DNA from 2 places in the Pantoea sp. X-Soil-OKNW-556 genome. Region 2 is predicted to be linked to the other one. Evidence: predicted binding sites of a transcription regulator. Region 2 holds the regulator's gene; the other holds the start of a gene.

Region 1 (8,519 bases), 300 kb from region 2:
TTGGCTTCGGCGGTGGCAACCAGCGCTTTTTGCAGCTCGCGAGTGGCATCCAACAGCACTGCAACCTGCTCTTTGCACCACAGTTTCAGATCGGTGGCGACCTGGTCGTTACGGCTACGACCGGTATGCAGTTTTTTACCCAGTGCGCCGACTTTGTCGATCAGCTTGCCTTCGACCCAGCTATGAATGTCTTCGGCATCGCTTTGCAGAATCTGCTCAGGATTGGCACGCACTTCGGCCAGCAACGCGTTCAGCGCCGCCTCCAACTGCTGCTGCTCGTCGCTGCTCAGAACATTAACCGTCACCAGCGCTTTTGACCAGGCGACGGAACCGATGATGTCCTGCTCCGCCAGGCGATAATCGAAACGCAGCGAATCATTGAATTGTTTGAAGCGTTGGTCTGCTGCCTGGGTAAAGCGTCCACCCCAAAGTGCCATCTGAATACTCCTGAATACGGTTAAACAAAGGGCGGCCCGTAGCCGCCCTTGAAACTATGTCGTTGGTGCGGAATTACTTCTTCTGCTCGTTCAGTGCACGGATGCGTGCAGACAGTGAGAACAGACGGATAAAGCCACCCGCGTGACGGTGATCGTACACTTCGTCTTCGCCGAAGGTCGCAAACTCTTCTGAATACAGGCTGTTGATCGATTTTTTCTGAATCGCTGTCGCCTGACCTTTGTAAAGTTGCAGAACCACTTCACCGTTCACCAGTTCAGCCAGGGACTCAGCCGCCGCCTGGATGGACTGACGCAGCGGCGCAAACCAACGGCCATCGTACACCACGTATGACATCTCCTGGCCCAGCTGCTCACGCCATTTGAAGCTGTCGCGATCCAGCACCAGCTGCTCAACGGCACGCAGCGCGTTAACCATAATGGTGCCGCCCGGGGTTTCATAGCAACCACGAGATTTGATGCCGACCAGACGGTTTTCCACGATGTCGATACGACCTACGCCGTGTTTCGCACCCAGCGCGTTCAGTTTTTCCAGACAGGCGAACGGACTCAGCTTCTCGCCGTTAACGCCAACCACGCGACCTTTTTCCACGGTCACGGTGACGTTTTCCGGCTGATCCGGTGCTTCCAGCGGGTCAACGGTCCACACCCAGCAATCTTTGTTCGGTGCGTTCCACGGGCTTTCCAGCACGCCACCTTCGGTGGAGATGTGCCAGGCGTTTTCATCACGGCTGTAGATTTTTTCCAGCGACGCGGTGGTCGGGATGTTGCGCTCTTTCAGGTAGTCGAGCAGCGCTTCACGCGAACGCAGGTTCCATTCACGCCACGGCGCCACCACTTTCAGCTGTGGTGCCAGTGCGGTGTAGGTGGTTTCGAAACGTACCTGGTCGTTACCTTTACCGGTTGCGCCGTGGCACAGGGCATCGGCACCCACTTTCAGCGCCAGCTCAACCTGCGCTTTGGCGATAATCGGACGCGCCATTGAGGTACCCAGCAGGTAGGTGCCTTCGTACAGCGCACCGGTTTGCAGCACCGGGTAAACGTACTCGCTGATGAACTCTTCGCGCAGGTCAACCACATGACATTCAGAGGCACCGGATTGCAGCGCTTTCTTCTCAACGCCTTCCAGATCTGCCGGGTCCTGACCGATATTCGCCACGAACGCGACCACTTCACAGCCGCCGTAGTTCTCTTTCAGCCATGGAATGATGGCAGACGTATCAAGGCCACCGGAGTAAGCCAGAACAATTTTTTTGATGCCTTGCGTTTGCATTTCGTAATCCTTGAATCAGTATCGTTAAGCGAGAATCCGGGTGCCAATCGACACGCCGTTGAAAAGAGTTGGCAGCTGTTCAGCATGACGCCAGCTGGCAATATCCACCGGGCGACCCAGAGTACGTGCCGCGTCCAGCGCTGCATTAACTTTAACAATCATGCCATCGGTAATAATGCCCTGGGCGATCAGCTGTTCCGCTTTCGCGGCCGTCATCTCTGCGATGCGTTGACCTTTGCCATCGAGAATGCCGCTGACATCAGACAACAGTACCAGATCCGCACCAATGGTGGCCGCCAGCGCAGTCGCCGCCTGGTCAGCGTTGACGTTCATCAGATCGCCACCATCAGTGATCCCGATGGAACTGATCACCGGCATATAACCCGCGCCCAGCAACGTGTTGATCAATGCCGGGTTGCCCGGTGTGGCGTTACCGACGTGGCCCAATTCTTCATCAAACTGCGCCACATTTACCAGACCCGCATCACCCAGGCACAGGCCCACCGCGTTGATGCCATACTTCTTCGCCCAGGCGAGCAACGTTTTGTTCGCCGTACCCGCCAGAGCACCGGTAATAATGTCAATCTGATCGGCTGGCGTCACGCGCAAACCGTTCTTCTTTTTCACCGGCAGCGCGAGCTTCTTCATCAGCTCATCCACCAGGCAGCCGCCGCCGTGCACAATGATCAGCGGACGCTGATACTCGTTACGATACGCCAACAGCGCATCGAACAGGCGAGCCAGCGCTTCTTCGCTATCCAGCAGGACGCCACCCAGTTTAATAATCAGAGGATTGGTCATGGTTTACTTACTCGCCCGTTAAATCAGAGACAGTGTTTCGGGGAAGCCGAAACGAATATTCAGACACTGCACCGCCTGCGAAGAAGCACCTTTCAACAGGTTATCTTCTGCGGCAACCACAATCAGGTGCTCACCCTGCACGGCAAAACCGATATCACAGAATGGCAGGCCAACCACACCTTTCAACGCAGGCACACCTTTCTTATACAGACGCACCAGCGGTTTGTCGTGGTAGGCGTTATGGAAAGCTTCTGCCACGTCCTGTTCGCTGACGCCCGGTTTCAGGCGGCAGGTGACGGTAGCAAGAATGCCACGCGGGAAGTTGCCCAGATGCGGCGTAAAGATCACCGGCGTACCGAGATGGGCAACAATTTCCGGATGGTGGCGATGATTGAAGATGCCATAAGGTTGCAGGCTGACTTCACAGAAACTGGTAGTGACGCTGGCTTTACGCCCGGCACCGCTGACGCCGCTGGTCGCGTTAATCACCGGCCACTGGTCTTGATTCAGCAGGCCCGCTTCCACCAGCGGTTTCAACGCCAGTTGAGAGGCGGTCGGGTAGCATCCCGGTACCGCCACCAGCTGGGCTTCTTTGATTTTTTCGTGCTGCCATTCCGCCAGGCCGTAAACCGCTTTGTCCAGCCAGTCGCCGTGTTGATGGGTGAAACCGTAATATTGATTGTAGAAAGCACCGTCGTTAACACGGAACGCACCGGAGAGATCAAATACCACGCAACCGGCTTTCAGGAATTCCGGCGCCAGATCGTGACTGACTTCATGTGCGGTGGCGAGGAACACCACATCGACTTTATCCGCCCACTCAGCGGCATCGCTCAGCGGCTGCAATGGCAGGTCGACAATACCTTTCAACTGCGGATGCAGGTCTGAAAGTAACTTTCCGGCATCCGGGCTTTGCGCTGAAACCGCTAAAGCGGTTATGTTCATATGCGGATGGCGATTCAGGTAGGTGGCAAGCTCTACGCCAGCGTAACCACTGGCACCAACGATCAGCGTATTCAACATCAGGCTGTATACCTTATTACAGTCACACGTTCCGGGTCGCGGCCTTGCCCCGTTGCCCACGATGCCGTTTGCACAGATTTACTGTTCACATGCAGACGACGTTAATGTATTTTTATTCACTATTAATGCATGAATATTGATACATCCTAACCCAAGGACCGTCAACAGTGAAGACAAAATTACCACCTTTTATCGAACTCTACCGCCAGCTGATTGCCACACCATCAATCAGCGCCACCGACGCCGCGCTCGATCAGAGCAATGAAACTTTAATCAATTTGCTGGCGGGCTGGTTTCGCGATCTTGGCTTCGATACTGAAGTGCAACCTGTACCGGGTACACGGCATAAATTTAACCTGCTGGCGCGCACGGGTTCCGGCGCGGGTGGTTTATTATTAGCAGGCCATACCGACACGGTTCCGTTCGATGATGGCCGCTGGACGCGCGATCCCTTTACCCTGACTGAGCATGACAACAAGCTTTACGGTTTAGGCACGGCAGATATGAAAGGCTTCTTCGCCTTTATTCTGGATGCGCTGCGTGACGTAGACGTGACCAAACTGAGCAAACCGCTCTACATTCTTGCCACCGCCGACGAAGAGACGACGATGGCAGGCGCGAAGTACTTCGCTGAATCCACCCAACTGCGCCCGGACTGCGCCATCATCGGCGAACCGACTTCGCTGAAACCGGTACGCGCGCACAAAGGCCATCTCTCCAATGTGATTCGTATTCAGGGACAATCGGGCCACTCCAGCGATCCCTCACGCGGCGTGAACGCCATTGAGCTGATGCATGAATCCATCACCCAATTGATGCAGCTGCGTAATACGTTGAAAAGCCGTTACAACCATGACGGTTTTGCCATTCCGTACCCGACCATGAACTTTGGCCATATTCACGGCGGCGATGCCGCTAACCGTATTTGCGCCTGCTGCGAACTGCATATGGATATTCGACCGTTACCGGGGTTAACCCTGAGTGATCTGGATGGTCTGCTGAATGAAGCGCTGGCTCCGGTGAGTGAGCGTTGGCCGGGTCGTTTGACCGTCGGTGAACTGCATCCGCCGATTCCGGGTTACGAGTGCCCGGTCGACCATGAACTGGTGAAAGTGGTGGAAAAACTGCTGGGTACGCCGACCGAAGTGGTGAACTACTGCACCGAAGCACCGTTTATTCAGCAACTTTGCCCAACGCTGGTGTTAGGCCCCGGTTCTATCAATCAGGCCCATCAGCCTGATGAATTTATTGATACCGCATTTATTAAGCCAACCCATGCGCTCATCACGCAGGTTGTCCATCATTTTTGTCACTGATGGACAATCGATGGGGCATTTCACTGTTTAATCAGCAAAATGCCCCGTCAATGTTCGGGATTTGATAATAAGAATAACTTATCTCGCTTCGCTCTGGTTAAATTCTTTGAATTTCCAGCATTTAGCAGCGAAATTTCGTCAGTTTAAGGCAATTGACGAACAGAGCGATACGTGGCTAGATAAAAGACGAAGTTATGCCCGTTGGGTATATGAATTAAAAAGACGATAAGGGTGTCAGGGTCACATGAACGAACAATATTCCGCAATGCGAAGTAATGTCAGTATGCTCGGCAAACTGCTCGGGGATACGATAAAGGATGCACTGGGAGAGAACATCCTCGATAAGGTGGAGACCATCCGCAAACTCTCTAAGTCATCCCGTGCCGGAAATGACACTCATCGTAAGGAACTGCTGTCCACGCTGCAAAACCTGTCCAATGACGAGTTGCTGCCGGTGGCGCGTGCATTTAGCCAGTTCCTGAATCTTACCAACGTGGCTGAACAATATCAGACCATTGCGCGCAGTGGCGAAGGTGCCAACCACCCGGAGCTGCTGAAAAGCACCTTCGATCGCCTGAAGCAGCAGAAAGACCTGAATGAGAGCGATATCCGCGCGGCGATTGAGTCACTGTCGCTGGAGCTGGTGCTGACTGCGCACCCAACCGAGATCACGCGTCGGACGCTGATTCATAAGCTGGTTGAGGTGAATAGCTGCCTGCAACAGCTCGACCATAGCGATATCACCGAATATGAATACAACCAGGTGATGCGCCGTCTGCGCCAACTGGTTGCCCAGGCCTGGCACACCGATGAAATTCGTAAATATCGCCCGACCCCGGTTGATGAAGCCAAATGGGGCTTTGCCGTGGTGGAAAACAGCCTGTGGGAAGGCGTACCGGCGTTTCTGCGCGAGCTGAACGAGCAGGTTGAAGAAACCTTTGGTATGCAGCTGCCAGTGGATTTTGTCCCGGTACAATTTACCTCCTGGATGGGCGGCGACCGCGACGGCAACCCGAACGTTACCGCTACCATCACGCGACAGGCTATGCAGCTCGGCCGCTGGAAAGCTGCCGACCTGTTCCTGCGTGATGTCGGCGTGCTGATTTCCGAGCTGTCAATGTCCGAGTGCAGCGACGAAGTACGTGAACTGTGTGGCGACCCGGAAGCGCTGGAACCCTACCGCGTGATTCTGAAACGCATCCGTAGTCAGTTGATGAGCACCCAGGCCTTCCTGGAGCGTCGTCTGAAAGGCGAGCGCGTGCCACGTCCTGCTGATTTGCTGGTGTCCAACGATCAGCTGTGGCAACCGCTGTTTGCCATCTATCAGTCACTGCAACAATGCGACATGGGCATCATCGCTAATGGTCAGCTGCTGGATACGCTGCGCCGCGTGAAGTGTTTTGGCGTGCCGTTGGTGCGTATCGATCTGCGTCAGGAGAGCACCCGTCATACCGAAGCGATTGCCGAAGTGACGCGCTATCTCGGCCTCGGTGATTATGAAAGCTGGTCAGAAGCCGACAAACAGGCTTTCCTGATCCGTGAACTGAATTCCAAACGTCCCCTGCTGCCACGCCAGTGGGAGCCGAGCGATAATACCCGCGAAGTGCTGGATACCTGCAAAGTGGCAGCCGAAGCGCCGCAAGGCTCGATTGCCGCTTACGTCATCTCTATGGCAAAAGTGCCATCCGACGTGCTGGCGGTGCATCTGCTGCTGAAAGAAGCCGGTATCACCTACGCCATGCCAGTGGCACCGCTGTTTGAAACGCTCGACGACCTGAACAACGCCAACGACGTGATGAGCCAGCTACTGGGCATCGACTGGTATCGCGGCTTTATTCAGGGCAAGCAGATGGTGATGATTGGTTATTCTGACTCCGCGAAAGATGCTGGCGTGATGGCCGCAAGCTGGGCGCAGTATCAGGCCCAGGACGCGTTAATCAAGACCTGTGAAAAAGCCGGTATCGCCCTGACGTTGTTCCACGGACGCGGCGGTTCCATTGGTCGTGGTGGCGCACCGGCGCATGCTGCGCTGCTGTCGCAGCCGCCGGGTAGCCTGAAAGGTGGCCTGCGCGTGACCGAACAGGGTGAGATGATCCGCTTCAAATACGGCCTGCCGGAAGTGACTATCGCCAGCCTGTCGCTGTATACCGGTGCGATTCTCGAAGCCAACCTGATGCCGCCACCGGAGCCAAAAAGCGAATGGTGCGACATTATGGACGGTCTGTCGGCTCACTCCTGTGCGATGTACCGTGGCTATGTACGTGAAAATCCTGATTTCGTTCCCTATTTCCGCTCTGCAACGCCGGAACAGGAACTGGGTAAACTGCCATTGGGTTCACGCCCGGCCAAACGCCGTGCCACCGGTGGCGTGGAGTCGCTGCGCGCGATTCCGTGGATTTTTGCCTGGACGCAGAACCGTCTGATGCTGCCAGCCTGGCTGGGTGCCGGTGCGGCAATCCAGAAAGCGATGGAGCAAGGTCACCAGGATCAACTGGAAGCGATGTGCCGCGACTGGCCATTCTTCTCCACCCGTCTTGGCATGCTGGAGATGGTGTTCTCGAAAGCCGACCTGTGGCTGGCGGAATATTATGATCAGCGTCTGGTGGATAAATCATTGTGGCCGCTGGGCCAGCAACTGCGTGACCAACTGGATGCGGATATCAAAGCAGTGCTGACCATCGCCAACGATGCGCATCTGATGGCGGATCAGCCGTGGATTGCCGAATCCATCGCGCTGCGTAATGTCTACACCGACCCGCTGAACGTGTTGCAGGCTGAATTGCTGCACCGTTCGCGTGCGCAGGAAGAGCGTGGTGATGCGCCGGATGCGCGTGTTGAGCAAGCGTTGATGGTGACTATCGCGGGTGTCGCAGCGGGTATGCGTAATACCGGTTAAGCAGACATATCAAGGGGCTTCGGCCCCTTCTTGATGTGGCCCGTAGCGGCGCGATTTATCGCGCATGGGATTGCGCGATAAATCGCGCCGCTACGAGTTTGTATGACTAATTATGATGAGGTCGTACACCCAGGGTGTGGCAAATCGCGTAGCTCATCTCCGCACGGTTCAGGGTGTAGAAGTGAAAATCTTTCACCCCTTCACGCGACAGGATTTTCACCATATCCATCGCAATGTTCGCACCGACCATTTTGCGCGTTTCCGCGTCATCATCCAGCCCTTCAAACATCGCGTTCATCCAGCCCGGCACACGCACGTTAGTCATGGTGGCGAAGCGTTGCAGCTGCTTGAAGTTGGACACCGGCAGAATGCCCGGCACGATTTCCACATCGATACCGGTCGCCACACAACGGTCGCGGAAGCGCAGGTAGCTTTCGACGTCGAAGAAAAATTGCGTGATGGCACGGTTAGCACCGGCATCAATCTTGCGTTTCAGGTTGATCAGGTCTGCCTGTGCGCTTTTCGCTTCCGGATGCACTTCAGGATAGGCGGCAACCGAGATATCAAAATCGCCCACATCTTTCAGCAATTCGACCAGATCAGACGCGTACATATCCGGTTTACCGCTACCCGGTGGTAAATCGCCGCGCAGCGCGACGATATGGCGAATGCCGCTGTTCCAGTAATCGCGCGCGATGGTGCGTAACTCATCACGCGTGGCATCGATGCAGGTCAGATGCGGTGCTGCTTCCAGG
Region 2 (8,519 bases):
TTCGCTGCTGGTGGCGCACTACAAACTGCTGCAACTTTGTGTCGCGCACGGCGATAAAGAAGAAGTCGACAAAGCCTGGAGCGCGCTGGTGCGCCGCACCACGGCGCTGAACACCATGCGCAGCCAGTTGATGATGGAATCCTCGCGTTGGAAAAACAGCAGCCGTCGTCTGCAAATGCTGAATACTTTATCCCTGACCTTGATTACGCAGGCCGCAGAAACCTTCCTGATCCAGAATTCCCGCCCGGACTACATTCCGCCGCAGTATCGATTGCTGATCGAGAAAGAGGTGAAAAGCGTTGATGACGTGCACAAGCGCATGAAAATCATGCGCCGGGTAATTGGCGTCAGCAGCAAGTCCACTCCACTGACCTTAGCCAGCTGGGTGGGGGCGGCTACCGAATACTTGTTGCTGATTAATGGCGTCAGGAGCAACAGCCGCATCACTACGCTGGAAGACGGTATTCTGCAACGTGAAGTGGTGATTCAGGCGCGTTCTGCCGAAACCCACCATGCGATGATTAACGGCGTACGTACATTTGCGGCGACGGCGATTGGCTCACTTTTCTGGTTGTACACCGGTTGGACCTCTGGCAGTGGCTGTATGGTGATGCTGGCGGTAATCACCGCACTGGCGATGCGCACCCCTAATCCATTGATGATGGCAAAAGACTTCCTCTACGGTATGACGGTCGCAGTGCCGCTGGGTGCGCTCTACTTTATATACGTTCTGCCTGCAACCCAGCAAAGTATGCTGCTGCTTTGCATCGCGATTGGCCTGCTGGGCTTTATTGGCGGCATCTTTGTCCAGCGTCGCCAACTGGGAACGTTAGGTGCCCTGATTGGTACCATCAACGTGCTGGTACTGGATAACCCGATGAAGTTCGAGTTCAACGTGTTTCTCGACAACGTGTTGGGCCAGGTGATTGGATGTTTTGTGGCGATGATGGTGATTCTGCTGATTCGTGACAAATCTAAGGCGCGTACCGGACGTAAGTTGCTGAATCGCTTTATGTATGCGGCGGTGGCGGCGATGACCACCAATCAGGCGCGTCGTCGCGAGAATCACTTACCGGCGCTGTATCAGCAACTGTTTCTGCTGCTCAATCTGTTCCCCGGCGATATCAATAAATACCGTATCGCGCTGACGCTGATTATCGGCCATCAACGCTTACGCAATGCCGAGGTGCCGATCAATGCAGATCTCTCCGCCTATCACCGTCAGCTGCGATCCACTGCTGACCAGGTGATCTCGACGCGTAGCGATGATAAACGACGTGTCTATTTTGAGCAGTTGTTACGCGAGCTGGATGTCTATCAGGAGAAACTCCAGCACTACGCGGCACCGAGCAGCGTAACGGAGCCGGTAAAACGTTTAGCCAGCATGCTGAGTAAGTATCAGAACACATTGATTCAAATCTGAAACCAGCCACCGCGTGATGCGGTGGCTCACTCTCATAAAACCCACCGGTAATGCCATCTATACTTTCCTGACGGGATGCAAACTGTCAGGGGGAAGGAGGGCATCCACACCCCGCAGCAACACAAACATATCAACGCAGGCTACCCGGTTTAATGGGCAGTGGTACAGAAAAGAGAGTCGTCATGATGAGAATCGAACGTTTTGATTTCGATGAAATCGTCGATCAGGCGCACTTCTTCCGCCAGTTCAGTGACCGTTTTGCGCTGGCGGATCTGGCGATTACTGATTTGGACGATCTCTGGGAAGTGGTGACAGGCGAGCAACTGCCGTTACCGCTGGAGATTGAGTTTATTCACTTAGGATCAGGACAGAAGCGTCGCTATGGGGCGTTGATTTTGCTGTTTGATGAAGCAGAAGAGGAGCTGGATGGCCAGCTCCGCTTTAATGTGAAGTAACGCAAAAAGGGCCCCGGCGAGCGGGGCCAAAGGGTTCGTCAAGCAGTTGACGAGGAATTACTTATACAGTTCAGCAGTGATGTGATAGTTGTCGCCGGTGCGGGCTTCAATCACTTTATAGGCGCTGGCACCCTGTTCATCGGCTTTTTGCGACAGCTGAGCACGATAATCCATTGGTGCACCGGCAGTACCACTGATGGTCACTGTCCCCGCAGGCTGCATATTCTGAGCCTGTTCCGCCGTGACCAGTTGTGCCGCAGAGGCACCGAAGGTCAACAGTGAGAGCAGGCTAGCGGTTGCGATGGTTGCTTTGATTTTCATTGTTCGTCTCCTCATTACAATCAACAACCTGCGGTGGTAAGTGGGTAGCGGGTCGTCGATTCATATCCAGGCGCCGTTTGGGCGCCGGATAATCATTTATCGATTATTTGTACAGTTCAGCAGTGACGTGGTAGGTGTCATTCTGATTGTTTTCAATGATGCGATAGTGGCTGGCACCCTGAGCATCGGCTTTGGCAGAAAGTTCCTGACGGATGTTGTTCTGGTCGCCATCACGGCCACTCACGCTGATGGTTTGGTTCAGCGGTTGAAGATTCATGGTGTCTGCCTGCTCATTGGTAATCAGGCTTGCTGCGCTGGCACCGAAAGAAAGAACGGAAGCCAGGCTCAGCACTGCGATAGATAATTTAGTTTTCATGATTCACTCTCCTGAATTTGGGTCAGCAACCTGAGCGCAATCGCGTCTCAAATGGGTTGCCTTTCACATTGCGTCTTGTTTCGGCGAACTTATTTATAAAGTTCAGCAGTCGCGTGGTAGGTGTTGTCATTACGCGCTTCGATCACGCGATAAGCTTTAGCACCTTGCTGGTCTGCTTTTTCGCTCAGTTGCTGATGGATATCCATCGGCGAACCAGCCGTGCCGCTGACACTGATGGTGCCGGCCGGTTGCAGATTCATTGCCTGATCAGCATTAATAGAATCTGCGGCGAAAGCGCCAAATGACAGGGCAGATAGAATGCTCATGGTTGCGATAGTAGTTTTAACTTTCATGATTATTTCCTCGTCTTCTGTTTTTTCTCTTTTTGTTTGGTGTGATTTGCATCACGAAAAGAAGTATAGATCTAATCACTCATGAAATTAATATTCTGCTAATAATGTTTGGTTGTTATTCTTTGTCCTTATGACAACTTTTAATAACTGAGTGTTATAAAAACCGCCTGCTTTCTGCACAACACCTGTTAATTACATGTAAAAACAATGACCTATGTCATTTTATCTTTCTGTGCGAAATAATACGGTTGATCCAGCTGGCTGATACGCTGCGAGTGGGGTATATAGCTGATGTTGTTGTGTAAAGCAGTGTAAAATAGCGCTAAAGGTTAAGCAGGATAAAAGGTCCTACCAATTATTATCGGGCGTGAGAACGGACGAGAATATACTTAATGTATTGTTTCTTGATGATTTTTCTTCAAGCGTGACGGCGGGTAAAGGGAATGGCCGAGTTGTTACCGGCAGGTAATCTGCCGGTAGCGGGCAGGGTTTTATAGCTCTTGTTCGAATAACATCAGCACAGCGTCATGGAGCTGCTTCACGGTAAAAGCACGCGCGGGGGTAATAAAGATAGTGTCATCACCGGCGATGGTGCCGAGAATGCCTTCGGCTTTACCCAGCGAATCCAGCAAACGGGCGATGAGCTGTGCGGCGCCGGGGCTGGTGTGAATCACCACCAGAGCATCGTTGTAGTCGATATCCAGCACTAAATTTTTCAGCGGGCTGGTCGTGGTCGGCACACCCAGTTCGGCTGGCAGGCAGTAAACCATCTCCATTTTTGCGTTGCGCGTGCGCACCGCGCCAAACTTAGTAAGCATACGAGAAACTTTTGACTGATTGATGTTCTCGAAGCCGTCTTCCTGTAACGCCTGCACAATTTCACCCTGAGAGCTGAATTTCTCTTCTTTCAAGAGGGCTTTGAACGCCTTAACCAGGTCGTCTTGTTTAGATGGGTTTCGCATAGGTTACCAATAAAAAGAGGGATGCGTTGGGCAACAAGCCCATGCAGATAAATGATTATGCATTTAAATGAATTTTTATGCAATAAACAGGTGAGGGGTTCGCCGGGATAACCTGCGAGGGCGGCGATCATAACAGAGATTTACCGCTACGCCAAAATCGCGGCGTGGCGCGCAAAAGCGAAGGTTGCAATGTTGTTATATTATTGAAGTGGTAACAACAAAATGACTGATCATTGCCGACCCCTGTCTTCTGGCTGCGACCTATGATCATTCAGGCGACTTCTGAAGTGTGGATGTCTCGGGAGCCGTATTGCGGCGTCAGTGTTAATAGCGCGACGGGTATTGTCGCTATCGCCTGAGAAGTTGATTAAACTCGTAACCCGATGGAAACCCGGCAGATCTCTGCCCCACCTTAATAAGGAGTCCAGGATGAAAGTTGCCGTTCTCGGTGCCGCTGGTGGTATTGGCCAGGCGCTAGCACTGTTGCTTAAGACCCAATTACCCGCAGGTTCAGCCCTTTCGCTTTATGACATCGCCCCGGTTACGCCGGGTGTGGCTGTGGATCTCAGCCATATTCCTACCGCAGTGAAAGTTGAGGGTTTTAGTGGTGAAGATGCCACACCCGCACTGAAGGGAGCCGATGTGGTGCTGATTTCCGCCGGAGTGGCACGTAAACCCGGCATGGACCGCGCCGACCTCTTTAACGTTAACGCAGGCATTGTTCGTAACCTGATTGAGCAGGTGGCGAGCACCGCACCTAAGGCCTTGATTGGCGTGATCACTAACCCGGTTAACACCACGGTGGCGATTGCGGCAGAGGTGCTTAAGAAAGCGGGTGTGTATGATAAAAACCGGCTGTTTGGCGTAACTACACTGGATATTATCCGCGGCAACACCTTTGTTGCGGCGTTAAAAGGCAAGCAACCCGGCGAGATCGACGTACCCGTGGTCGGGGGGCATTCTGGCGTCACTATTCTGCCGCTGCTGTCGCAGGTCAAAGGCGTTAGCTTTAGTGAGCAGGAAGTGTTGGAGCTCACCAAACGTATCCAAAACGCCGGTACGGAAGTGGTGGAAGCCAAAGCCGGTGGCGGCTCAGCGACCCTGTCAATGGGTCAGGCTGCGGCACGTTTCGGTCTGTCGCTGGTACGCGCCATGCAAGGGGAAGCGAACGTGGTCGAATGTGCTTATGTGGAAGGGGATGGCGAATACGCGCGTTTCTTCTCGCAGCCACTGTTGTTGGGCAAAACCGGTATCGTGGAGCGCCGTCCACTCGGACCGCTCAGCGCCTTTGAGCAACAGGCGTTAACCGGCATGCTGGATACGCTGAAGAAAGATATCGCTCAGGGCGAAGAGTTTGTGAAATAAACTGACCAGGTGCGCATCCACTGCGCACCTCATTTTTACAACCCACCCGACTTATAATTCCGTGCCGCAGGTGTGCCATTGCTGGCCGGGCTTTTCTTGCCCAGGGTTTCCATACGAACCTGGAAAGGCGGGAAGGGCATTTCGATACCGTGCTCGGCAAAACCATGCAAAATCAGCTGATGCAGTTCATGGCGTAGCGGCATGCGGTGGCCCATTTCGGCGGCGTAGACTCGCAGTTCAAACAACTGGATACCTTGTTGCAGATCGACAAGGAACACGTCCGGGGGCGGCGTATCCAGTACGTAGGTACAGCGTTCGGCCGCTTGTTTCAGGATCAAGGTCACTTCGTCGCTATTCACCCCAGCCGGTGCCGGGATAGTCAGCACCACACGCGTCACCGAATCGGAAAGCGACCAGTTAACGAACTGCTCGGTAATAAACGCCTTATTCGGCACGATAATCTCTTTGCGATCCCAGTCGGTGATGGTGGTCGCACGGGTATTGATGCGGGTGATACTCCCGGTGAGATCGCGGATGGTGACGGTATCGCCGATACGAATCGGCTTCTCGAACAGGATAATCAGGCCAGAAATAAAATTGGCGAAAATCTCCTGTAAACCGAAGCCCAGACCAACACCCAGCGCGGCGACCAGCCATTGCAGCTTCGCCCATTCAATGCCAATCATCGAGAAGCCAATCAGTCCGCCAATCAGCATCAGGATATATTTGGTCACCGTGGTGATGGCGTAGCCGGTGCCAGGCGTCAGGCTCAGGTGCTGCAACAGCGCCAGCTCCAGCAGCGCAGGCATATTGCGCACCAACTGGGTGGTAATAATCAGCACCAGAATGGCGATCAGAATCGAACCGAGGGTAATTGGCTGGATGCTTTCCACCCCCTGCACCGTGGTGCTGACATCCCACAGGCGGATATTTTCGAGGAAACCGAACGCCGAGTGAATCTCCGACCACAACACAATCACCGACACCAGGGCAATCAGGGTCAGAATCGAACGAACCAGGCGCAGCGACTGGGCGCTGATAGCATCCAGATCGATGATGGGTTCATCCGCTTCCACTCCCACGCCCTCAATGCTGGTGGCAGGCTGCTCTTTATCCTCTTCACTGCGCGCACGGTTGGCCAGCATTTCTGCACGACGCTGGCGGGCGCGGTCAAAGGCGATACGGCGGCGTTGGATTAACATCCAGCGGCGAACAATATGGTAAATCACCAGCAGGAAGAACCAGATGCCGACGGAAGTTTCCAGGCGTGCCAGCAGTGCCTGCGCAGTCGCCAGATAGCCAATGCAGGAGGCGAGGGCCGCAACCAGTGGAATGGCGATCATCAGGTTCCACAAAATGCGGTTGATAAAGTTATCGCCGTTGCCTTCTTTATCCAGGTACAGCGGGATGCCGGCGCGCTTCAGGCTGACGGTCACGATGCTTAATGCACCGCAAATCAGGATGAAGCACAGCCTGCCAAGCGTCGAGGAGAACTCACGATCTTCCAGGTTGGCAAAAGCGATCAACAGCATGATCAACGGCACAATCAGGCCAACGGTAAGCGAGTAATAACGCATTGCGCGTGCCACACGCGCCTGAGGCCAGCGGAAATGCACGACAAACAGGCCATTGGGGCGGGCAAAAGAGGCGCTGATCATAAACGCCCACAGCAGAGGCAGCGTGGCGGTGATGCCATCGCCAATTGCCACCGCTATCGGGTAGGGCCAGGCTTCCTGCAAACCATAACCGAGGGCCGCCCATAACACCGGAATCGGCACGGCGACCAGAATCGACCAGAACACCGTGCGCATTGTCAGGCCGAAGTGATCCTGTGTCACCTTGCCCACTTTGCTGGCGGCTCGTGCCAGAAAAGCATGATAGTGGCGGCGTGAACTGATGCTGAACCCAACCAGCAGCACGGCTCCCAGAATCGGTAGCACCGTTTCCTTGCTGGTAAACATCATCGCCAGTGCTTTGCCTAACTGGCCCAGCGTATCAAGCGATAACAGCCGTGCCAGGGCTTGTGCGGTATCCACCGGAAAGCTCAGGTCAACCGCACTGACATCAGCGGTCCAGAACAGATAACGATGGGTGGCATCGCGCACTTCCGTCAGTGCATCCTGTAGCTGGGTATTGGAAACTTTGAGTTTGGTGATTTCCAGAATCAGCGTATCGCAGCCGGAAATTAAGGAGTTAAGCAACTCGCGCTGAGTTTTCAGCTGGGCTTCCAGAATGCGGCTCTGTTCACTGGTGAAAGGCGTGCCATCATCCTGCTTCTCTTTGCGTAATGCCTGCTGGCGCTCCAGCAAATCCTCATAACGGAGCCGTTGTACGCGCAACTGGCCCATTTCGTTGTCGATCTGCTGTGATTTGGGCATATCCGGCAGACGCGCCACCTGCGCGCGCAAGGCCTCGCCCAACAGGTTCGATGCGCCCAGCCATTGCGATTGCTCACGCAGGGTGCTCAGTGCCTGACGAACTTGCAACGTCTGATTGGTCGCCAGGCGTTGCTGCGAGGCGACCAAATCCATGCGTTGTGCCTGCTGATTAAGGTCAGCAGACAGCTCACGGTTTACCCGGAATTGTTCGCTAATGGCGCTGGGCAGATCGCCGCTGTTTTCCGCCAATTGCTCGGTACGTTCCAGTGCCTGTTCAGCCTCACGCTGGCGCTGATTGTTCAACTGATTGCGCAGCGCTTGCAGGTAATTATCCAGTTGTGAGGCCTGACGTTGATGCACTTCGGCACGCATGCGCGCCAATTCCTGACGGTTATTGGCGGAGAGTTGCGCCAGTTCCAGTTCATCCACACGCGCTTTGTTGGCGGCGTTCTCCGCCTGACGTGCATAGATCTGGGCTTGTTCCTGCGGGGTGGTGGCGGTTGACGCGCCCTGCACGCGACGGTCGCTCTCCGTCATGGCCCGGCGCGCCTCGGTCTGCTGCTGCGGCAACTGCGACAGCGAATCGCTGATTTCGCGTGCGCGATCCTGCTCCTGCTGTGCCTGACGTCCCTCTTCCAGTAACTGACTGCTGACCTGCAAAATCTCCTGATCCAGTTCGGTGCTGCTCATATTATTGCGCACCGTTTTGCTGCTCTCACTGGTCATGCTGGCGAGTTGCTGGCGTAGTTCTCGCGCCAGACGGGGGAAGTCGTCAATTACCTGCTGATATTGCTTTGCCCGCTCCAGCGAATCATCGCGTTCAGCAAGGAAATTGAGTGCCGTTTCCAGCGTCTGAATTTGTTCGGTTTGGGCAGGGGAGCTTTTA

The links. Region 2 encodes ArgR, which controls arginine synthesis, uptake and breakdown. Its sites were predicted from a motif close to ANTGAATAAAAATACANT; they were not measured.
Region 1: the regulator ArgR is predicted to act here: its motif matches at 3,656-3,673, upstream of argC (N-acetyl-gamma-glutamyl-phosphate reductase).

The regions. Positions count from the first base shown of each region.
Region 1 is NZ_AP035990.1:4,306,656-4,315,174, forward strand. It holds gene argH (argininosuccinate lyase) at 1-437, opposite strand, end outside; gene AC6I8T_RS20090 (argininosuccinate synthase) at 511-1,728, opposite strand; gene argB (acetylglutamate kinase) at 1,753-2,529, opposite strand; gene argC (N-acetyl-gamma-glutamyl-phosphate reductase) at 2,548-3,552, opposite strand; gene argE (acetylornithine deacetylase) at 3,720-4,868, shown strand; gene ppc (phosphoenolpyruvate carboxylase) at 5,113-7,764, shown strand; gene metF (methylenetetrahydrofolate reductase) at 7,871-8,519, opposite strand, start outside.
Region 2 is NZ_AP035990.1:4,008,113-4,016,631, reverse strand. It holds gene aaeB (p-hydroxybenzoic acid efflux pump subunit AaeB) at 1-1,423, shown strand, start outside; gene AC6I8T_RS18630 (barstar family protein) at 1,609-1,878, shown strand; gene yhcN (peroxide/acid stress response protein YhcN) at 1,936-2,199, opposite strand; gene AC6I8T_RS18620 (YdgH/BhsA/McbA-like domain containing protein) at 2,303-2,575, opposite strand; gene yhcN (peroxide/acid stress response protein YhcN) at 2,665-2,928, opposite strand; gene argR (transcriptional regulator ArgR) at 3,420-3,890, opposite strand; gene mdh (malate dehydrogenase) at 4,320-5,255, shown strand; gene mscM (miniconductance mechanosensitive channel MscM) at 5,291-8,519, opposite strand, start outside.